One region of the Methylobacterium currus genome, then DNA from elsewhere that is predicted to be linked to it. Evidence: predicted binding sites of a transcription regulator. Region 1 holds the regulator's gene; each other region holds the start of a gene.

Region 1 (7,471 bases):
CCCAGCAGGAGTTCCACGACGACTGGACCCGGATCCTGGTGCCGGAGGAGCGCGCCCGCACCCACGATTACGTCCTCTCGCGGGTCGAGGCCGGGCAGCCCTTCGTGGTCGAGAACCATCTGGCCCTGGCCGGCGGCGAGCGCGGCCTGTTCCGGGGCGTGTTCGTCCCGGTGCGCGGCACCGACGGGCGGATCGAGACCTGGGCCAGCCTGAATTCCCGGATCGACCGGATCCGCCCGGTCCCCATAGCCCCCGTCCCCCCGGGCGCGGTGCGGCACGGCCTGGAGCAGGCGGTCCAGGGCGCGCATCTGCGCGCCGCCCGCGGGCTGCTCGGCTGGTCGATGACCGACCTCGCCGAGGCCAGCAGCCTCTCGCTCTCGACCATCCGGCGCCTGGAGGAGGGGAACGAGGGGCCGGCGGCCCGCAGCCGCCACGCCGCGGTCGAGGCCCTGCGCCGGGCCGGCATCGGCTTCGTGCTCGTCGCGGGCGACGCGATCGCGGTCGCCAAGGTGCGGTGAGCCGCACGAGGTGGTCAAGGTGCGGTCACGAGAGCCCTTTCCGGCTCCGGCAGGGGTTGCCATATGGGGTTCATGCCCGCCCCCAAGAAGCCCCGCCTGTCGACCGGCAAGGCCTCGAAGCCCGAGCTGAAGCCGCTCGATCCGTTCCTCGCCGAGCTCTTGAACCCGGCGCTGAACCGCGACCGCCTGCCCGCCATCGAGCCGCCGCCCGAGCCACCGAAGCGCGGGCGTCCGCGCAAGGACGCGGCCGACGTCAAGCCACCCTCCGGCAAGGCACCCTCTGGCAAGGCACCCTCCGGGCCTGCCCGCAAGGGCAAGCGCGTGCAGGAAGCGACCCCCGCCGGCTTCGGCGAGGCGCCGCAGGCCGCCTTCGCGCACGGCACGGCGGCCGATGTCGAGCCGGCGCTGGCCCAGGCCCTCGGCCTGCGCGAGCCGGACGGCGAGGCGGTGGAGGAGCGCGGGTCGCTCGCGAGCGAGGGCGTCTCGGCCACGGTCGACGCGCTGACCAGGCTCCTCACCGAGGGCAACCCGCTGTTCAAGAACGGCGAGCTGTGGCGCCCGCACCGCCCCGAGCGGCCGCAGAAGTCCGAGGGCGGCGTCCCGTTCCGCCTCAAGTCCGACTTCACGCCGGCCGGCGACCAGCCCCGCGCCATCGCCGAGCTGGTCGCCGGCGTGAAGGGACAGGAGCGCGACCAGGTGCTGCTCGGGGTCACGGGCTCGGGAAAGACCTTCACGATGGCCAAGGTCATCGAGGAGACCCAGCGCCCGGCCCTCATCCTCGCCCCCAACAAGACCCTGGCGGCGCAGCTCTACGGCGAGTTCAAGAGCTTCTTTCCCGACAACGCCGTCGAGTATTTCGTTTCGTACTACGATTATTACCAGCCTGAGGCCTATGTTCCGCGCTCCGACACCTTCATCGAGAAGGAATCGTCGATCAACGAGCAGATCGACCGGATGCGCCACTCCGCCACCCGGGCGCTCCTGGAGCGCGACGACGTCATCATCGTCGCCTCGGTCTCGTGCATCTACGGCATCGGCTCGGTCGAGACCTATACGGCGATGTCGTTCACGGTCAGCCTCGGCGAGAAGATCGAGCAGCGGCAGCTCGTCGCCGACCTGGTGGCGCTGCAATACAAGCGCATCCAGTCCGACTTCGCCCGCGGCACCTTCCGGGTGCGCGGCGACGTGATCGAGCTGTGGCCGGCCCACCTGGAGGACCGCGGCTGGCGCATCGGGCTGTTCGGCGACGAGATCGAGTCGATCTCGGAATTCGATCCGCTCACCGGCAAGACCATCAACACGCTCAAGTTCGTCAAGGTCTACGCCAACAGCCACTACGTGACGCCGCGCCCGACGCTGCAGCAGGCGGTCAAGGGCATCAAGGACGAGCTGAAGTGGCGGGTCGAGGAGCTGACCCGGATGGGCCGGCTGATCGAGGCCCAGCGCCTGGAGCAGCGCTGCACCTTCGACCTCGAGATGATCGAGGCCACGGGCGCCTGCAACGGCATCGAGAACTATTCGCGATACCTCACCGGCCGGAAACCCGGCGAGCCGCCGCCGACCCTGTTCGAGTACCTGCCCGACAACGCCCTCGTCTTCACCGACGAGAGCCACGTCACGGTCTCGCAGATCGGCGGCATGTACCGGGGCGACTTCCGCCGCAAGGCGACGCTCGCCGAATACGGCTTCCGGCTGCCCTCCTGCCTCGACAACCGCCCGCTGCGGTTCGAGGAATGGGACGCGATGCGCCCGCAATCGATCCACGTCTCGGCGACGCCGGCGAAGTGGGAGCTGGAGCAGACCGGCGGCGTCTTCGCCGAGCAGGTCATCCGGCCGACCGGCCTCGTCGACCCGGTGATCGAGGTGCGCCCGGCCCGCTCCCAGGTCGACGACCTCTTGGGGGAGGTGAAGGAGGTGGCGGCCGCCGGCTACCGCACGCTGGTGACGACGCTGACCAAGCGCATGGCCGAGGACCTGACCGAGTACCTGCACGAGAACGGCGTGCGGGTGCGCTACATGCACTCGGACATCGACACCCTGGAGCGCATCGAGATCATCCGCGACCTGCGGCTCGGCGCCTTCGACGTGCTGATCGGCATCAACCTCCTGCGCGAGGGCCTCGACATCCCGGAATGCGCGCTGGTCGCCATCCTCGACGCCGACAAGGAGGGTTTTCTCCGCTCCGAGACCTCGCTGATCCAGACCATCGGCCGCGCCGCCCGCAACGCCGAGGCCCGCTGCATCCTGTACGCCGACCAGGTCACCGGCTCGATGGAGCGGGCGATGGCGGAGACCGAGCGCCGGCGCAAGAAGCAGCTCGCCTACAACGCGGAGCACGGCATCACGCCCCAGAGCGTGAAGCGCAACATCGCCGACATCCTGGAGAGCGTCTTCGAGCGCGACCACGTCCAGGTCGATACGGGGCTGGCCAAGTCCGCCGTGACGGTGGGCCACAACCTCAAGGCGGTGATGGCCGACCTCGAGAAGCGGATGCGGACGGCCGCCGCCGACCTCGACTTCGAGGAGGCGGCGCGCCTGCGCGACGAGCTCAAGCGGCTCCAGGCCACCGAACTCGCCATCGCCGACGACCCGATGGCCGGACAGGCCGAGGTCGAGCGCGAGGCCGGCCGCTTCGGCGCCAAGCGCAAGCGCAGGGGGCCTGACTCCTTGGGGCCTGAATCCCTGAGCTACGGCCCCGGCGGCAAGGGTACCTCCGACGAGGGCACCCGCATCCGCGAGCCCGACCTCGACGACATGGGCCCGGGCACCGACCGCGAGGTGCCCTTCACCTACGCCGAACGCCCGACCGGCCGCTCGACGCAGGGCTTCCCGGGCCAGCGGCCGAAATACAAGGGGCGCAAGGGGCGGGGCTGAGGGGCGAGGGGAGCGCTCGTCGTGGAAGCCGCCCGGCCATGCCGAACCGGCTTCGATGGAGCCATTCCGGCTCCTCGTATGCCCACGCCCGTCGGCGAGAGGAGAGCGTCGGACGAAGTCGATCCTGGGTGCCGGCATCGTGGCGGTGATCCTGCTTCCCGCGCCCGTGCTGGCGCAGGCGGCGCAGACGACCGCCGCCGGCCTGCGGTTGCCCCAGGTCATTGCCGGCAAGTCCCCGGCGCCCGATGCCGGCAGGGACGTCGCCGCCGCTCCTCCGGCGCATGTCGACTCGCTGGCGGACGACGTCAACCGGCCGCTCTCCGCGACCGCGGAGCCGCCGCCCGACCCGCTCGTCACGCACCGGCCGGAGCCGGCCCGCCGATAGCGCCCGCGGAACGTCTCTCCGGCAGTGAGCCGGCCGGTTTTCCCCCGAGGACACGCCCGGTTTGCCTGTCCGACATCGCCCGAACTGGCCGGGTTCTCTCCCCTCTGCTGCGTTCGCGCGCCGCAGTGTCAGACCCGCTTGCGGAACACTTGCGGAACGCTTACCATGTTCGCGATTTGTTTCCGGAGCGCGCCAGCGCGGGGATGAGAGTGTCACATGCTCACGCGTAAGCAGTTGGACCTGCTCCGCTTCATTCAGCAGAGAATGCGCGAGACGGGTGTCCCCCCGTCCTTCGACGAGATGAAGGACGCCCTCGATCTCAAGTCGAAATCGGGCATCCACCGCCTGATCACGGCCCTGGAGGAGCGGGGCTTCCTGCGCCGCCTGCCGAACCGGGCCCGGGCGATCGAGGTGATCCGCCTGCCCGACACGGGGACCGGGCCGGTCGCGGCCGCATCCGGGGGAACCGGATCCGGCGCCGAGGTGGTGCGGTTCAACCCCAGCGTGGTCGAGGGCGGGCGCGCCCACGAGCCGAAGCGGCCCGCCGGCATCCCGGCGATGACGACGGCGTCGGACGAGAACGGCCAGTCGGTCAGCGTGCCGGTCATGGGCCGGATCGCCGCCGGCACGCCGATCTCGGCGATCCAGAGCCAGAGCCGCTCGGTGGCGATGTCGCCGGACTTCCTGGCCAGCGGCGAGCATTACGCCCTGGAGGTGCGCGGCGACTCGATGATCGAGGCCGGCATCCTCGACGGCGACCTGGTGGTGATCCGCCGCCAGGAGACCGCCAATACCGGCGACATCGTGGTGGCGCTGATCGACGACGAGGAGGCGACCCTCAAGCGCCTGCGCCGCCGCGGCTCCTCGATCGCGCTGGAAGCCGCCAACCCGGCCTACGAGACAAGGGTGCTCGGGCCGGACCGGGTGCGGATCCAGGGCCGGCTGGTGAGCCTGGTCCGGAAGTATTGAGGCGATCAGACAGGAAGGCGGGCCTGATGTCGGCCCGCTTCATGCTGCGCTCGGATGCCTCGCGAGCCGTCGGCGCCCTCAGGCTGGCCGGCTGAAGACGCGCGACGCCGTCGGAAAGCCGGCGGTTCCCTGCTCGTCGAGGCCGAGATTGGCGGCGAGAAGGTGGCGCGGCGCCTGGGCGAGCCAGAGCGCCAGCGACGTCTCGCTGTAGACGCCGCTGTCATGCACGCCGACGATCTCGGCCGTCTCTGTTCCGGTATTCTCGACGGAATGCCCGCAGGCCCGCGGGATGCAGGCGCAGTCGCCGGGGCCCAGCTCGGCCACGGCCAGGCGCTTGTCGGGCCCGAACAAGGTCACGCGCGTGCGCCCCCGCAGGACGTAGTGCCACTCGTTCGCGCCCGGGTGCCAGTGCGGGGTGTGGATCGCGCCGGGCGCGAGCCGGACGAGGAGGCCTGTCATCCCCGACGAGACCGGGAAGGCGGTCGCGGGCGCCACCCGCATCGTGCTGCCGGCGGCATCCACGATCGCCTCGCTCCCCGCCAGCCCGTAGCGATGCGACCGCGACGGCGCGAGGGGCCGCCCGGCGCGCGCGGCCGGGCCGTCGAGGGGCAGGACGGGCCCCTGCATGATGTAGGTCTCGCCCGGGGGAAGCGCCGCCAGCGTCGCCTCCGGCACGCCGAGAGCGTGGCCGAGGATCGCCGGATCGAAGCGGCTCATCCAGTCGGAGAGCCCGAAGGTGCCGTGCTCGCCGTAGAGGCCGTCGTCGAAGGCGAGGATCGCGTGGCACGGATCGGTCCCGAGGGTCTGGATCGCGTGGGCGTGGCCGCCGGGAAAGTACCAGGTGTCCCCGGGCGCGAAATTGACCACCTCCATCTCGCCTGCGGCGTCGATCACCGTCGCCTGGCAATGGCCGGCGACGATGTAGCCCCACTCGGCGGAGGTGTGCCAATGCATCTCGCGCACGCCGCCCGGATTGAGGAACAGATGCGCGCCCGCGATCCCGGTCGCGATGGGAAGCTGGCGCGTCGTGACGTCCCGGGCCCAGCCGCCCGAGGTCGCCTTGATCGGGCCGGCATCGAGCGAGATCGTGAAGGCGGGCGCCTCACCCGCCTTGCGGGGGATCGTGCGCAGGAAGGTGCCGGCGGGGGCGACGTCGGCGCCGGCCGCGTGACCGTCATCGGGGGCGGCGAAGGCTCCGCCGACGGCGAAGCTGCCGCCTGCGGCCAGGGTTCCGAGGAAGACGCGGCGGCTGGTCTGGTCCATGGGGCCCTTTCGACGAAAGGGCGCGAGATCGCGACGAGTCCTGATCGGTTGAGGCGCCCGCGCGCATGATCAGAGTTCCGGATCGACTTGGCGTCCTTCGTTTGGTGGACGCCTGGCCGGCGATGCGACTTCCGGATGGAAATTTCCGGAAGTCGATCGGCGCGCCAAAATCCGACAGGACTTGCGCTTCCTCAATGCGCGCTGCCCGTCGCGACGAACTTGAACAGGAACACGCCCGCGATCACCCACACCACCGGCTTCACGTCGCGAAAGCGGCCGGTGAGCAGCTTGATCACCGCGTAGGTGATGAAGCCGAAGGCGACGCCGTTCGCGATCGAGTAGGTGAAGGGCATCAGCAGCGCGGTGACGCAGGCCGGCAGCACCTCGGTCAGGTCGTCCCAGTCGAGATCGACCAGTTCGTGCAGCATCAGGCAGGCGACGTAGAACAGGGCCGGCGCCGTGGCGTAGGCCGGAACCGAGCCGGCCAGCGGCGCGAAGAACAGGCAGGCGAGGAACAGCACGGCCACGGTCGCGGCGGTGAGCCCGGTGCGGCCGCCCTCCTCGACGCCGGACGCGCTCTCGAGATACGCCGTCGTGCTCGACGTGCCGAGCAGCGAGCCGACGAAGATCGACGACGAATCCGCCATCAGGGCCTTGTCGAGGCGCTCCATCTTGCCCTCGGTGAGCAAGCCCGCCCGGTTGGCGACGCCCATCAGCGTGCCGGTGGCGTCGAAAAGCTCGACCAGGAAGAACACCAGGATCACGTTGAGCAGGCCGCCCGACAACGCGCCCTTGATGTCGAGGGCGAACAGGGTCGGGGTGATCGAGGGCGGCAGCGAGGCGACGCCCTGGAAGCTGTTGTCGGCCACGATGAAGCTCAAGGCCGTCACCGACAGGATGCCGGCGAGCAGCGCGCCCCGCACCTTGCGCACCGAGAGCACCGCGACGATCAGGAAGCCGAGGACGGCCAGCACCGTGCTCGGCTTGTGCAGGTCGCCGAGGGTGATGAAGGTCGCCGGGCTCGCCGCCACCACGCCGGCGCTCTTCAGTGCGATGATCGCGAGAAAGAGCCCGATGCCGACCGTGATGGCGATGCGCATCGAGCGCGGGATGCCCTCGACGATGATGCGGCGCAGGCCCGTCAGCGTGACGGCCATGAAGCACAGGCCGGAGATGAACACCGCGCCGAGCGCCGCCTGCCAAGTGTAGCCCATCTGGAGCACCACCACGTAGGCGAAGTAGGCGTTGAGCCCCATGCCGGGGGCGAGGGCGATCGGGTAATTGGCGTAGAACGCCATCACCAGCGAGCCGATCGCCGCGACGAGGCAGGTGGCGACGAACACCGCGCCCTTCGGCATCCCGGCATCGCCCAGGATGTTGGGATTGACGAAGATGATGTAGGCCATCGTCAGGAAGGTGGTGAGCCCGGCGAGCAATTCCGTGCGGATCGTGGTGCCGTGGG
Region 2 (7,471 bases), 650 kb from region 1:
GACCGCCCTCGAACTCCGCCGCGATCTCGCCGAAGCGCTCGGCCTGCTCGCGCACGCTGGCGTCGGTGCCGTGGAACTCGACCAGGAGCAGGGGGGTCTCCGGCAGGGTCAGCTTCGAGTAGGCGTTGCAGGCCGCGACCTGGACCTCGTCGAGGAGCTCGATCCGCGCCACCGGCAGGCCGGACTGGATCGTCACGATGACGGCGTCGCAGGCCGCCTTGATGCTCGGGAAGGGGCAGACGCCGGCGGAGATCGCCTCCGGGATGCCGGCGAGCTTGAGGGTCAATTCGGTGATGATGCCGAAGGTGCCCTCCGAGCCGACGAGCAGCCGGGTGAGGTCGTAGCCGGCCGAGGTCTTGCGCGCCCGCGGGCTGGTGCGAACGATGTCGCCGTTCGGCATCACGGCCGTGAGCGACAGGACGTTGTCCTTCATCGTGCCGTAGCGCACCGCGTTGGTGCCGGACGCCCGGGTCGCCGCCATGCCGCCCAGCGAGGCGTCGGCGCCCGGATCGATCGGGAAGAACAGGCCCTGGTCGCGCAGGTGCTCGTTCACCGCCTTGCGGGTCACGCCGGGCTGGACCACGCAGTCGAGGTCCTCGGCGTGGACCGCCAGCACCTTGTTCATCCCGCTCATGTCGATCGAGATGCCGCCGAACGGCGCGTTGACGTGGCCCTCGAGCGAGGTGCCGGTGCCGAAGGCGACGACCGGCATCTTGTGGGCGGCGCAGACACGCACGATCGCCTGCACGTCCTCGGTGCTCTGGGCATAGACCACCGCGTCCGGCGGCTGGTTGGCGACCCAGGTCAGGGTGCTGGCATGCTGCTCGCGCACCGCCTGCGAGGTGACGACGCGGTTGCCGAACTGCGCGGTCAGCTCGCGGATGACGGCGTCCACGGTCTCGGGACCAGGGCGCTCGCGCGACGGGGCGGGGCTCGGGGCGTTCATGGCGGGTCTCCCGGACGTTCTCTGGCGACCGGACGGGACCGGCCTTTTGCCGGCCACTCTAGCAGCCGTGTCCCGGCCGGCATATCCGGAGGCCCGGTCACGGAGAAGTGCGCTCCGTGGCTGGCACCTTGCCCCAAGGTGCAAGGCATCCGGGGATGCATCCCTCACCCAAGCGTGGTACGTCCCAGGGCGCCCTTGTCATCCCGCCTGCGCTCACCGGGAGCCCCACAATGGCTGACGACCGTCCCGCCTCGGTCTTCTTCTTCGCGCCGTTCGTGTCGTCCACGATGGCGATCGAGCCGGGCTGGATCGATTACAACGGCCACCTGAACATGGCGTATTACCACGTCCTGTTCGACCGGGCGGTGGACGAGGCGTTCGGCGTCGTCGGCCTCGGGCCCGACTACATGGAGACCGGTCGCGGCACGACCTTCGCGGCCGAGGTCCATGTGCGCTACCGCCGCGAGCTGATCCTGGACGATCCCGTGCGGGTGACGCTGCAGCTCATCGCCTTCGACGAGAAGCGGATCCACTTCTACTCCGAGATCCGCCACGCCACCGAGGGCTGGGTCGCCGCCACCTCCGAGAACCTGTCCCTCCACGTCGATCCGGCGACGCGGCGCGTGGCGCCGTTCCCGGAGGACATCCAGGCCAATCTCTCGGTCATGCTCGGCTCGCATGCCCGGCTGCCGCGGCCCGACGATCTCGGCCGGGTGATCGGCGTCCCGGCCCGCGGCCATGCCCGGCCGGACACCATGGCCTTCGCGGCTGCCGGCGCCCGGGTGAGGCACTGACGGGTCGGCGACCCGTGACGGGTCAGCGACCCGGCACGATGATCGGCGCCGGCGGCGGCGGCAGGCTCTGCTGGCGCTGGATCTGGCCCTGAAGCTGGTTGGTCTCGAACCGGTTCTGCTGCTGGATGCTGCGTGACTCGGCCCGCGATTCGATCGAGCGGTTGATCCCCTCGACGGATTGCTGGGAGCGGTTGGCGGGAACCTGATTCTGCGCCAGCGCCGGGAACGGCATGGCGACGAGCGCCAGGATCAGGAGGCTGTGGGCGCGCATGGGATACCTTTCGAAAACCGATGGCCTGTCCGTGAGGGACGACGCCGAGGTTCCTGCAAGGTTCCGGTGCGAGGGTGCGGTACAAGGGTGCGGTACAAGGGTGCGGTGCTCGGCGAAAGAGGGATGCGCCCACCGCTCTCGACGCCGTTCGCGTTTTGGTCCAGTGATGCGGGCATGACTCGCGACTTCCCGGCCGGGACCGCCCCCACCTCGATCTCCGCCCGCGCCCGCGCTGCGGTGGTGCCCCAGGACGCGCCCTATCTCACGGGGCTCAACCCCGAGCAGCGCCGCGCCGTCGAGGCGACGGAAGGGCCGGTGCTGGTGCTCGCCGGCGCCGGGACCGGCAAGACCCGGGTGCTCACCACCCGCATCGCCCACCTGATCGCCACCGGCCGCGCCCGGCCCTTCGACATCCTGGCGGTGACCTTCACCAACAAGGCCGCCCGGGAGATGAAGGAGCGCATCGGCGCCCTCATCGGCCCGGCCGGGGAGGGGATGCCGTGGCTCGGCACCTTCCACGCCATCGGCACCAAGATCCTGCGCCGCCACGCCGAGCTGGTGGGCCTGCGCTCCGACTTCACGATCCTCGGCACCGACGACCAGCTCCGGCTGCTGAAGCAGGTGATCGCCGCCGCCGACCTCGACGAGAAGCGCTGGCCCGCCCGCAGCCTCGCCGGCACGATCGACGGCTGGAAGAACCGCGGCCTCGGCCCCGAGCAGGTGCCGGCGGGCGAGGCCGGCGCCTTCGGCTTCGGCAAGGGCGGAACGCTCTACGCCGCCTATCAGGAGCGCTTGCGGGCACTGAACGCGGTCGATTTCGGCGACCTGCTGCTGCTCTGCCTTCGGCTGTGGCGCGAGAACCCGGATGTGCTGACCAATTACCAGCAGCGGTTCCGCTACATCCTGGTCGACGAGTATCAGGACACCAACGTCGCCCAGTATCTCTGGCTGCGCCTGCTGGCGCAGGGCCACCGCAACGTCGCCTGCGTCGGCGACGACGACCAGTCGATCTATGGCTGGCGCGGTGCCGAGGTCGACAACATCCTGCGCTTCGAGCACGACTTCCCCGGCGCGCTGGTGGTGCGGCTGGAGAACAACTACCGCTCGACCGGCCACATTCTGGCCGCCGCCTCGGTGCTGATCGCCCATAACGAGGGCCGCCTCGGCAAGACCCTGCGCACCGACAGCCCGGAGGGCGAGAAGGTCACGGTCACCGGCGCCTGGGATTCGGAGGAGGAGGCGCGCCTCGTCTGCGAGGAGATCGAGAGCCTGCAGGCCAAGGGCCACGCGCTGTCGGAGATCGCCGTGCTGGTGCGCATCTCGGCGCAGATGCGCGAGGTCGAGGACCGCTTCGTCCAGCTCGGCCTGCCCTACCGGGTGGTCGGCGGCCCGCGCTTCTACGAGCGGGCCGAGATCCGCGACGCCCTGGCCTACCTGCGCATCGTCGCCAACGGCTCTGACGACCTCGCCTTCGAGCGGATCTTCAACACGCCGAAGCGGGGCTTGGGCGACGCGACGCTCCAGGCGCTGCACGGCCTGGCGCGGCGCGCCAAGGTGCCGCTGCTCCAGGCCGCCCGCATGATGAGCGAGACCGAGGAGCTGAAGCCCAAGCCCCGCTCGACCCTGCGCGCCCTGTGCCAGAGCTTTTCCCGCTGGGCCAAGCTCCTGGAGGACCAGCCGCACACCGAGGTGGCGCAGACGATCCTGGAGGAATCCGGCTACACCGAGATGTGGCAGAAGGAGCGCACCGCCGACGCCGCCGGCCGGCTGGAGAACCTGAAGGAGCTGGTGCGCTCGATGGAGGAGTTCCCGGACCTCGCCGGCTTCCTCGAACACGTCTCTTTGGTCATGGATGCCAACGAGGCCGAGGGCGGCGACCGGGTGAGCCTGATGACGCTCCACGCGGCGAAGGGCCTCGAGTTCGACACCGTCTTTCTTCCCGGCTGGGAGAACGGCCTTTTTCCGAACCAGCGCGCCCTCGACGAGAGCGGTCGGGCGGGGCTGGAGGAGGAGCGGCGCCTCGCCCATGTCGGCCTGACCCGGGCGCGCAAGCGGGCCAAGATCTCCTTCGCGGTCAACCGGCGCATCCACGGCCTGTGGTCCTCGACCGTGCCGAGCCGATTCATCGACGAGCTGCCCGAGGCCAGCGTCGCGGTGCTCGACGCGCCCGCGAGCTTCTCGCAGGGCCCGTCGCGGTTCGACCGGCAGGCGCCGGCCTTCGGCTCGTCCTACTCCACCCCGGGCTGGCAGCGGGCTCAGGCCCAGGCCGCCGCCCAGGACCGGTTCGGCGGGGGCGGGCGCAGTGCGGCGCCCGGCCGGCGCGGGCCGCAGCAGATCGAGGGCACGCTGGTGGCCAAATCCACCGGCACGCCGTCGGCCTTCGAGCCCGGCGCACGCATCTTCCACACCAAATTCGGACCGGGCTCGGTGGCGGCCGTCGACGGCAACAAGCTCACCGTTGACTTCGACAAGGCCGGCCGGAAGATGGTCCTCGACAGCTTCGTCCAGCCGGGCTGAAGCGGTCCCGCGGGCGCCCGTCTGCGGGATCTACGTTCCGTCTGCGGGACCTCGCTCCCGTATGCGGGCCAACCGGGAGCGGCGATCAGGTGGCGAGCTCATCCGGCCAGCCGGTCCTCACGGTCCGCGCCGACGCCGCCCATCCTCCAGCGTCGGCTCACTCCACCTCTGTGTGGTTTTCATCACAATTCGTCGCTCCGTACGATGCCCCTCCGGTTTCGCAGGGGCATGGTGCGGCGCGACAATTGCTCGTTCATCATCGGCTGCTTACCCTGTCGGATGAAACAGGCGGACTTGTCCACCGCCTGCGTCAACCCCGACCGGAACCGTTGCGGCCGATGAGGCTTTGAGTCGTCACAAGACCAAAGGAGATCTGGGACACGAGAGGGCACACGATAATCGGCACCGCAAGTCCAGTGGGAGTGTTGATCCGTGAAGAGACGACGCGCACGACTTGAACTGGTTGATGACCGCCCGATCCGGGTGCACCGCACTCGCTTCGAGGAAGAGCGCAACCCGCCACCGATCCAGCCGATGACGGCCCGCCAGGCCGAGTATCTGGAAGCCCTCGGGTCCCACCCGCAAGTCATCGTTCTCGGCCCCGCCGGCACCGGCAAGACCTACATCGCCGGAACCCGCGCCGCAGACCTGCTGCGCCAGCGCCGCGTCGCCAAGGTGGTGATCACCCGGCCGAACGTGCCCTCCGGCCGATCCCTCGGCTTCTTCCCCGGCAGCCTCGAGGAGAAGATCGCGCCCTGGGTCGCCCCCCTCACCGAGACCATGAAGGAGCGCATGGGCGACGGCGCCTTCGAGATCGCCGTCAAGGCCCGCGAGATCGAGGTCGTCCCCTTCGAGGTGATGCGCGGACGCACCTTCAAGAACTGCCTGGTGATCCTCGACGAGGCCCAGAACACCACCCCGGCCGAGATCAAGATGTTCCTGACCCGGATCGGCGACGACACCCAGGTCATCATCAACGGCGACGTGTCCCAGACCGACCTGCGCGAGACCTCGGGCCTGCGCACCGTGATCCATCTGGTCAAGAGCCGGATGATGCCGATCCCGATCGTCGAGTTCGGCCTGGACGACATCGTGCGCTCAGGGATCTGCGCCGAATGGGTACGGGCCTTCGAGGAGGCGCGGGTCTGAGATCGCGACGCCTGCCCGGCCGGAGGGCCGGGCAGGTCGTTTCAGGCGCGTCACTCCGATCCCGATGGCCGTAGCGTCTGGCCGCCCTCTTCCCGGGCACATCATCGCAACCCCCGAAATCTGCCCTGGCGCCAGCAACCATCGCACGCCCGAACGCTTCCTAGGGTCGACCGCCTCCTTACGCTGACCCAGGACGCATCCATGGCTCATCTCCTCGTCATCGGCGCCAGCCAGGGCATCGGCCTGGAGACCGTCAAGGCCGCGCTTGCCGCGGGGCATCGGGTGCGGGCCTTCGCCCGCTCGGCGGGCAAGATCGCGCTGTCAGACCCGAATCTCGAACGGTTTCCCGGCGACGCCCTGTCGGCTCCCGACATCGCCGGGGCGCTCGACGGGATCGATGCCGTGGTGCAGGCCCTCGGCGTGCCGTTCCGCGACCTGTTCGGGACGGTGCGGCTCTTCTCGGACGCCACCAACGTGCTGGTTCCGGCGATGGAGGCGGCGGGCGTGCGCCGGCTGGTGGCGGTGACCGGCTTCGGCACCGGCGACAGCCGCTCGGCGATCGGTCCGCTGCAACGGCTGCCGTTCCGCCTCGTCTTCGGCCGTGCCTATGACGACAAGGATGCGCAGGAAATGCGCATCCGCCGCAGCACCCTCGACTGGACCTTCGTCCGCCCCGGCGTGCTCACCGGCGGGCCTGCGACCGGGCGCTACCAGGTGCTCGACCGGCCGTCCTCCTGGAAGAATGGGCTGATCGCCCGGGCGGACGTGGCGCAGTTCATCACCCGGGAGATCGAGAGCGGCGAGCATGTCCGGCGCGCCGTCGTGCTGATCAGCCACCCGCTCCCGGTCTGATCCCATGGACAAGATCCTCTACTATGCCGTCACGCTGATCGAATCGGTCCTCGGCGTGTTCGGCATCCGGTCGTTCTACGATCAGCCCCGCTACGCGGTGGTCGAGACGCTCGACCGCGGCGTCGAGATCCGCGCCTATGAAGGGCGTGTGGCGGTCGAGACCGACGCGCGCGGCCAGGGCGACGGCGAGGCGTTCGGGCGCCTCTTTCGCTACATCACCGGGGCGAACCAGGCTGGCGACCGCATCGCCATGACGGCACCCGTGGAGGCCGGCGGCCAGCGCATCGCCATGACGGTGCCGGTGGAGCAGGGGACCGGCGGGACGATGCGGTTCTTCCTGCCGCACGCCGTCGCGGCGGCCGGCGCGCCGGAGCCGACCGAGCCCGGCGTGCGGCTCGTCCAGGTGCCGCCGGAGCGGATCGCGGCCCTGCGCTTCTCCGGCCGCATCACGCCAGAGATCCGGGCCGAGCAGGAGAGGATCCTGACCGAGGTGCTGCGCAAGGCGGGACGGAGCCCGGCGGCGGCGCCGTTCTTCATGGGCTATGACCCGCCCTTCGCGCTTCCATTTCTGCGGCGCAACGAGGTGGCGGCGCGGTTGGGGTCGTGATCGTTCGATATTGACGTGCGATGACGTTCAAAAGGATAGCGCGTCCCCATCTCCCGTGTGGGAGAGGGGTCAGGAGTGAGGGTGGCTCGACGTCCGGACAAGGCTGGAAATGTCGAGCTGCGCAGCGCGACGCTCAGCGGATTATCCTGGACCGGAGACACCCTGCTCGATCTCCGATCGCCCCCGACTCCTTTTCCATATGGGAGAAGGGATCCCGCGCTTTTGTATTTTTAGTTTACTGCAAAGGAAGCGGAGAAAGCCATCGGCGGCCGCTCATCGCCCGTCTGCCCGCGCCACCGCCCGCTTGATGACCTGCTGCACCTCGACATTCGACA
Region 3 (7,471 bases), 1.6 Mb from region 1:
GCGGATGGTGCGACTCGGGTTACCTATCTCGCCATGGCCATCGCGCTGATTGCTGCATTAGGTTCGATGCTGTTCAGCCTGCTGCGAGTCTCGCAGCCGATTACCCGGATGACGGCAACGATGAGCACGCTCGCGGCCGGCGACACGACAGTTGCGGTTCATGGTGCCGACCGGCGCGACGAGATCGGCGCGATGGCCGCTGCTGTGCAGGTGTTCAAGGACAATCTCATCCATACCCGCCGGCTCGAAGAGGAAACCGCTCTGGCCCGTGCCTCGGCCGAGGAGCAGCGCCGCGCCGGCATGCGCCAGATGGCGGATGCCTTCGAGCGGGCCGTCGGCGGCATCGTCGGCCAGGTCTCAGCCTCTGCAACCGAGCTCCAGGCCACCGCTCAGACCATGACTGCGACCGCGACCCAAACGGCCGCGCAGTCCACCGCCGTGGCGGCCGCGGCGGAAGAGGCTTCGTCGAACGTGGGCACGGTAGCGGCGGCGGCGGAGGAGCTCGGCGCCTCGGTGAGCGAGATCGGCCGCCAAGTCGACGGCTCCGCGCGGCTCGCTCAGGCGGCTGTGACCGAAGCCGGGCAGACCGTGCATCAGGTCCGTGCGTTGACCGAGGCTACTGCCCGCATTGGCGACGTGGTCGGGCTGATCTCGTCGATCGCCGCGCAGACCAACCTCCTGGCGCTCAACGCCACGATCGAGGCGGCCCGCGCCGGGGCGGCGGGGCGCGGCTTCGCGGTGGTGGCCGCCGAAGTGAAGGAACTCGCTGGCCAGACCGCGAAGGCCACCGAGGAGATCACCAGCCAGATCGCGGCGATCCAGGCCTCGACGGGTCAGGCGGCGGGAGCGATCGGCCAGATCACCGCCCGGATCGAGGAGATCTCTGGGGTCGCGACCTCAATTGCGGCGGCCGTGGAGGAGCAGGGCGCGGCAACCCGTGAGATCGTGCGTAACGTGAGCCAGGCGGCGGCCGGCACCGGCGAGGTGACGGGCAATATCGCCGGGGTGGCGGGCGCGGCGGAGGAGACTGGGGCGGCGGCGAGCCAAGTGCTGGCCTCGGCCTCCGAGCTTTCGCGCCAGTCCGAGTATCTCGGCGCGGAGGTCGCCCGCTTCCTCGCCACCGTCAGGGCCGCCTAAAACCGACCCGTGCGCGCTGTCTGCCACGACAGGCAGCGCGCAGGACGTGGAGCGCTACTACGCTCCCGACACGCTGCTCACCGTCTGAACCACAGCCGCGGGCAGCAGGGCGCGCTCCAGGCGCGCCTGCATGTCCCGCTCTGCCACCGCGGCCATGGCGAGGGCGATAAGGGCGATGCCGACAACGGTCAGGATCGCGGCGCGCAGGTTCTGCATGGGTGAAGCCCTGGATTGATCGGAGCGCAGCTATGGCCAGGCAGGGTGGCCGCGGTGTGGTCCGCCTCGGGCATCTTTGGGCTCAAATGGTTTCAGCCGTACTCTGAACCGATCGTTCGCTCGAACGCAGCCCCGCTCTGCTGCTGCCCTTTCGGATCGGCAACCGAGATGTCGCGGAAGCCTCGTGACATCAGCTCCCGGATTTTATCCAGCGCCTGCAAGTCCGTGCCGCATGCGAAGGCCAGTGTGCGGCCGGTCGGGTCTGTTCCTGTCACCTTGTACAAGCTCGTCCTCCTGTTCGGTGCCGAGCATACGGTAGCTTGGAGCAACCCGCGATCGTGCGCGCACCACGACCCCCCAACCTTGCCGGGCGCTGAGCCCATCATTTTTCGCAACCCATCCAGATCAAGCGTGGTGACGCCGGCGCGGCGTTCTAGGCGACTACCCGCCGCTCACCTGCTCCGCGAAGTCCTCCGGCACCTCGCCGAACTGACCGAGGATCGCGACGCTCTCCAGCTCACCCGTCTCGTCATCCGCCACGATGCGCAGGGCCGCTGCTCCCGGCATCCGCCCGGCGATCGCCTCGGCGCGTTTGAGCGCTCCATTCTCCGTCGGCGCCACATCCCGGTTGCCCGGCCGCAGCCGCTTCCGGTGGATCTCGAACGTCTGCACCATGAACGTCGTCCACATGCCCATCACGATCTCCTGATCCTGCAGTCCCCGCTCCGCACAGGCTCGAAGCTCGGCCTTGACCGGGAACCTCCGGCCTGTTTGTTCTCTTTGTGTTCTAACACGGAGGGCGCGCGTGAGTCTCTATCGGGTCGGTGCAGAGGCGGCGGATGCGGGCGGGCTCGTGCGGATTCCGTTCATGCTCCCGACCCTGTGCGCTGGCTTCCCGAGCCCGGCCGAGGACTTCATCGAGGGCGCGCTGGAGCTGCCGCGCTGGCTCGTGCCGAACCCGCCCGCCACCTTCATCTGGCGCGTGCGCGGCTGGTGCATGAAGGGCGCCGGCATCCACGACGAGGATCTGGCCGTGGTCGACCGCTCGCTCTCGCCCTCCTCCGGTGCGGTTGTGGTCGCAGTGGTCAACGGCGAAATGAGCCTCAAGCGCCTGGTGATGACCGGCAACCGGCTGGCGCTCACGTTCGACAACCCGGAGATGGATCAGGACTTCGCCGTCGAGGATCTCGAGGAAGGCCTGCTCTGGGGCGTGCTGCTGCTCTCGGTGCGCTGGCACCACGTGAAGGCTCGGGCGAGCCTCAAGCGATGAGCCGGGCGATCGCGCTGATCGACGGCAACAGCTTCTACTGCTCCTGCGAGCGCGTGTTCGATCCGAAGCTCACGGGCGTGCCGGTGATCGTGCTCTCGAACAACGACGGCTGCGCCATCGCGCGGACCGCCGAGGCCAAGGCGCTTGGGATCAAGATGGGCGAGCCCTTCTTCAAGATCCGCAACCTGTGCCGCCAGAAGAACGTGCGCGTCTTCTCCTCAAACTATGCCCTCTACGGCGACATGAGCGCGAGGGCCAACACGGTCTACCGGCAGTTCGCGCCGGACGTGGAGATCTACTCCATCGACGAGAGCTTTCTGGATCTCTCGGACGTGCGCGAGCGTGACCGGGTTGCGCTGGCGCGGGATCTCCGCTCCACGGTGCGCCAGTGGACCGGCCTGCCGACCTGCGTCGGCATCGGGCCGACGAAGACGCTCGCCAAGCTCGCCAACTACATCGCCAAGACCATCCCAGAGCTCGGCGGCGTGTGCGACCTCTCGGACGAGGCCGAGCGCGCCGCCTGGATGGTCGGGATCTCGGTCGGGGAGGTCTGGGGGATCGGGCGCGCCTCGCTGGCCCGGCTGACCGCCATGGGCGTCGACACGGTGGCGGACCTGCGCGACCTCGATCCCCGGCCGGCCCGCCAGTCGCTCACGGTGGTGGGCGAGCGGATCATCCATGAGCTGCGCGGCCGCGCCTGCTTGCCGCTCGAGATCGTACCGGCCAGGCGCAAGGGCTGCGCGGTGACCCGCTCGTTCTCGTCCCGCATCATGGAGCGGACGGTGCTCGAACAGGCAGTGGCGGCGCATGCCACGCGGCTGGGCGAGAAGCTGCGGCGCGACGGGCTCGCGGTCTCGGCCGTGACGGTCTTCTACCACACCAGCGAACACGACCGCGGTGACTCGATGCGCTCGGTCTCGACCGTCGTGCACCTGCCCGAAGCGACGAACGACAGCCGCCACCTCATCCAGGCTGCCCTTCATGGCGTGGCGAAGACCTGGAAGGAGCAGGGGCCGACGCCCTGGCGCTACAGCAAGGCCGGGCTCGTCACGACCGACCTCGTGCCGCTCGACGAGGCCCCGCGCCCGCTGTTCGACGCTCTCGACCGGGAGAAGTCCGGCAAGCTCATGGCAGCGATGGACACCTGCAACAGCCGGTTCGGGCGTGGCGCCGTGGTACCGGCGCGGGCGGGGCTGGTTGAGAAGCGCACCTGGTCGACGAAGTTCGAGATGCGCTCGCCGCGGTTCACGACGCGGTTGAGCGAGGTGCCGAATGTGTCGGCGATGCAGTGAGCGCAAAGGACAAGCTCCATCTTACGCGCACAATCATCGGCCAGCTTGCACTTTCCATCGCATCCTCATGTTCCGTGACACGGTAAGGCAACAGCGTCGGGGGGGGGGCGATCCATGTCAAAGCGAGGCGAATTACGTCGGATTCCAAGTGTGGATTGCTGGCTTGATCGTTGCACGGATTAATTTTATAATCGATCGAATCAATTTTTTCCGGGATCAGAAATCCATCCCATCAGACGGTAACTTGAAAGAAAGGAATAGACATATGGCGGTAATTCAACATAGACAAATTTGTGACAATATTAAATCTATATATATACCAAATATTGATGTCTCCGATATAAAAAGTGTAGGTGAAGATCTGGAGATTAACAAATTAAGTAGAGGAGTAGCTGCATATGCTATTGCCTATCTCACTGGAGCTGATCCTGTAACTGCAGGGTCATCCATAACCGATGGGTTCGGCGATAATGGCGTCGATGCGATTTATTACGATAAGAATGAACAGATATTGTATGTAGTGCAATCGAAGTGGAACACTAAGCACGCTGGATCGGTGGAGTTAGGCGATATACTAAAATTTATCAAAGGATGTAAAGATCTATTGAGCAGTAGATTTATTGAATTTAATGATAAAGTTAAGAAAAGAAGCAAAGAAATTGATATTGCTATAAATCAAGCAAGCAAAGTTGTTGCTGTGGTCGTTTATTCGGGATCCGCTAATTTTTCTGAAGAAAGCAGATCCGCAATCGATAGTTTTATTGATGAAGTAGATGAGACACGGGAACTGCTGTCGTCCCAGGTTATAAATCAGTCGCAGTTATATTCCATGCTACAGCAAGGAGCTGCAGGCGCAAGTATCTCTTCACCTATAACTCTGTTCGAGTGGGGCGAGGTAAGAGAGCCAGTCAAAGCATTTTATGGGCAAATCGCAGCGAGTGATCTTGCTGATTTGCATGGAAAATTCGGCCATCGCCTCTTTTCAAGAAACATACGAATGTTTCTGGGCGACTCAACGCAAGTCAATAATGGCATCCAGGAGACTGTAGCTACGAACCCTGAACTGTTTTGGTTTTACAACAATGGAATTACAGCCCTTGCATCAACTGTTAAACGGCGACTGGCTGGTGGCGGGTCTCGCACTGCAGGTACATTCGATTGCGATGGACTAACAATCGTGAATGGAGCTCAGACTATTGGTTCATTGGCCGCCGCAAACCAAAAAATGGCTGGCCAACTACAAAATGCGCGCGTCCCTTTCAGAGTTGTCTCTACTGAAGGAGCCCCTGAGGGCTTTGTACCTGCAGTAACGAGAACAAACAACACGCAAAATCGCATTGATGCAAGAAATTTCGTTGCGTTAGATCAAAACCAAGAGCGACTTCGAAGTGAATTTGCCATAGATAAAGTAGACTATGAATTTAGGCAAGGTGAAATCGAAAATTCTGGCCCTTCAAGGTTAGGTCTGGTTGAGGCAACGCTTGCACTGGCATGCACGCGACACGAAGTTGATCTCGCGGTTCAAGCAAAGAGAGAAATCGGAAAGCTTTGGGAAGACATTGGTCGTCCGCCGTACAAAACTCTTTTCAATTCAAGGACGACAAGCGAAGAAATATGGAGCAAAGTACTTGCTTTTAGACGTATTGATAAACAAATAACGACACAAGAAATAGCCAGAAGCGGAAAGAGCGCCAACATTATTACGCATGGGAATAGATTTATTGCTCATGGTGCCTACAAGAGATTACAGGAAATTTCGGGTAAGCCGTCCTTAGAAAACCTAAGAGATGACGAGGTTGAAAAAACAGTCAAGCAAGTAATAGAATTTTTGATATCGTGCATAGAGGCGAAATTCCCTGATAACTATGTAGCAAGTCTGTTCAAAAATGTTACTAAATGTAGAGCGTTGTCTCGAGATATTGAAGCTCAATTCGCTATGTAGTTCCAGACAAATCTTAACTGAGGAAAAAATCTATGGTATAAATCGAGCAATGTTCAGCAGAGGATCGTATTTTTCTTTATGAAAATACTGCAATCATAGCGGGGGGGCTGCTTAGCCTCGTAAATGGCGGCGCGGGAGTGCATCAGGCCCTGCCCGCGCCAGCCTGCATCGTCACCATCGCATTCAAAGGTTGCATGTGTGCCCTCAATCGGCACATAGAAGTCCCCCTTCTTCCGCTCGGCTGCGAATCACTCGCCGGTCAGCTCGCCCGGCTCCTCAGGCCGCCGGCGCACACGGCCGATGCTCTCGCCGCCGCGGTAGACCCGCCGGACGTGAGAGCGACCTTCTGGTCCGGGGGGCCAGAGTTCGTCGTAGCTGATCGACATCGCGCATTCTCCCGGGTCGCGCCCCGCGTGGTCAGGCGCCCAACCGGCAGAAATCATAACCGGCCAGTGGGAATCGTCACGGGGCTTCTTCGGACAAGGTTTTTCCTCACCACTCGCCGCCCGTCTTGACCATACACCGCACGACTTAGGTTCGTCTCGACCCTTCATGATGCGCCTGAGACACACTTCGCGAGCAACATTGTGGTTCGCCCCTCTCTCCATCTTTTGACATCGAAATGCGCGACGCGTTGAGCGATCTGCTTTCGCGGCATCTCAGACAGCCACCATCATGGCGCCCCAGCGATCGGAAGTCGCATGCCCCGCTTCTTCTTCTATATCCACGACGGAGAGTAGAGCCGTGACCACGAGGGGACTGAGTGCGCTAACGTCGAGGAGGCTTGCCGACAGGCGAAGCAGACACTGCCCGCAATAGCCCTCCGACACGTCGCACGTGACGGTGATCATCATATGATCTCGATCCTGGTCACCGATGAGATCCGACAACCGGTCTACACCGCCGCCTTGTAGTTCAGCGGACTCGTCCTTGGTCGCTGAGGCTCATCCGACCGGCGCCAGCAAAATCGCCGTCGTCACCGCGTTCCGCCGCTGCGGCCCGGTTGCACCGTCCTGCGCCAGCACCTCCGTGCTGTAGGCGTTCGCCAGGACGGCCGCGGCGACGTCGAGGCGCTTGTCGCCGATCTCCAGCATCGCCGGCTGCGATGGGTCGGCGAGGTAGGCCGCGATCGCTGCGTCGAGCGCGTCGTCGGTCAGGAGCTTGGCTCGGTAGGCCTCGCCGGCGGTCATGATACGACAGCCGCCTCGGCCCGGATGCGGTCTCGCACGTCGGCGATCTCGACCATCCTGGCTTCGCACAGCGCAGCGATGTCGGACCACACACCCGCCGGCACCCTGCCTTCGCCGCTCGCCCACCGCCGCACCTGGCGATCCGAGATGTTGAGCGCTCGGGCGAGGTCGCTCTGCCATTGTGTGCCGTACAGGGCGGCACCGACCCGACGCAGCGTCTCGTTCATGCTGTCACCCGTGTTCTGGTTTTGACGCACCGCGTCGAACGCGCAGCGCAGGTCAGGACGCGATCGCATCGCCGCGTAGAAGGCTGTGTGAGAAATTCCGACCTCTCGGCACGCTCGGTAGGCGGTAGCGCCAGCCTCGACGTGCCGGATGACGGCCGTCACCTCGTCATCAGTGATCGGTGTCTCACGCCCGCTGA

Evidence for each region. The regulator LexA, encoded in region 1, represses DNA repair genes until DNA is damaged. The targets are predictions, from matches to a motif close to TGTTCNNNNTGTGTTCNG.
Region 2: the regulator LexA is predicted to act here: its motif matches at 2,157-2,174, upstream of DA075_RS27615 (ATP-dependent helicase).
Region 3: the regulator LexA is predicted to act here: its motif matches at 2,126-2,143, upstream of DA075_RS07925 (LexA family protein).

What each region holds. Positions count from the first base shown of each region.
Region 1 is NZ_CP028843.1:121,978-129,448, reverse strand. Features, by position in the region: gene DA075_RS38070 (PAS domain-containing protein) at 1-518, shown strand, start outside; gene uvrB (excinuclease ABC subunit UvrB) at 591-3,392, shown strand; gene DA075_RS00580 (hypothetical protein) at 3,538-3,777, shown strand; gene lexA (transcriptional repressor LexA) at 3,994-4,746, shown strand; gene DA075_RS00570 (cupin domain-containing protein) at 4,825-6,009, opposite strand; gene DA075_RS00565 (NCS2 family permease) at 6,201-7,471, opposite strand, start outside.
Region 2 is NZ_CP028843.1:6,021,395-6,028,865, reverse strand. Features, by position in the region: gene DA075_RS27630 (FAD-binding oxidoreductase) at 1-946, opposite strand, end outside; gene DA075_RS27625 (thioesterase family protein) at 1,177-1,740, shown strand; gene DA075_RS27620 (hypothetical protein) at 1,763-2,011, opposite strand; gene DA075_RS27615 (ATP-dependent helicase) at 2,186-4,528, shown strand; gene DA075_RS27610 (PhoH family protein) at 4,961-5,677, shown strand; gene DA075_RS27605 (NAD(P)-dependent oxidoreductase) at 5,879-6,529, shown strand; gene DA075_RS27600 (SOUL family heme-binding protein) at 6,534-7,136, shown strand; gene DA075_RS27595 (alpha/beta hydrolase) at 7,410-7,471, opposite strand, start outside.
Region 3 is NZ_CP028843.1:1,703,288-1,710,758, forward strand. Features, by position in the region: gene DA075_RS07910 (methyl-accepting chemotaxis protein) at 1-1,137, shown strand, start outside; gene DA075_RS36490 (hypothetical protein) at 1,195-1,353, opposite strand; gene DA075_RS07915 (hypothetical protein) at 1,446-1,637, opposite strand; gene DA075_RS07920 (hypothetical protein) at 1,795-2,049, opposite strand; gene DA075_RS07925 (LexA family protein) at 2,159-2,623, shown strand; gene DA075_RS07930 (Y-family DNA polymerase) at 2,620-3,915, shown strand; gene DA075_RS07935 (AIPR family protein) at 3,983-5,857, shown strand; gene DA075_RS36495 (hypothetical protein) at 6,106-6,243, opposite strand; gene DA075_RS07940 (hypothetical protein) at 6,517-6,711, opposite strand; partial or broken gene DA075_RS38495 (DUF6894 family protein) at 6,661-6,771, shown strand; gene DA075_RS07945 (hypothetical protein) at 6,802-7,047, opposite strand; gene DA075_RS07950 (MucR family transcriptional regulator) at 7,044-7,471, opposite strand, start outside.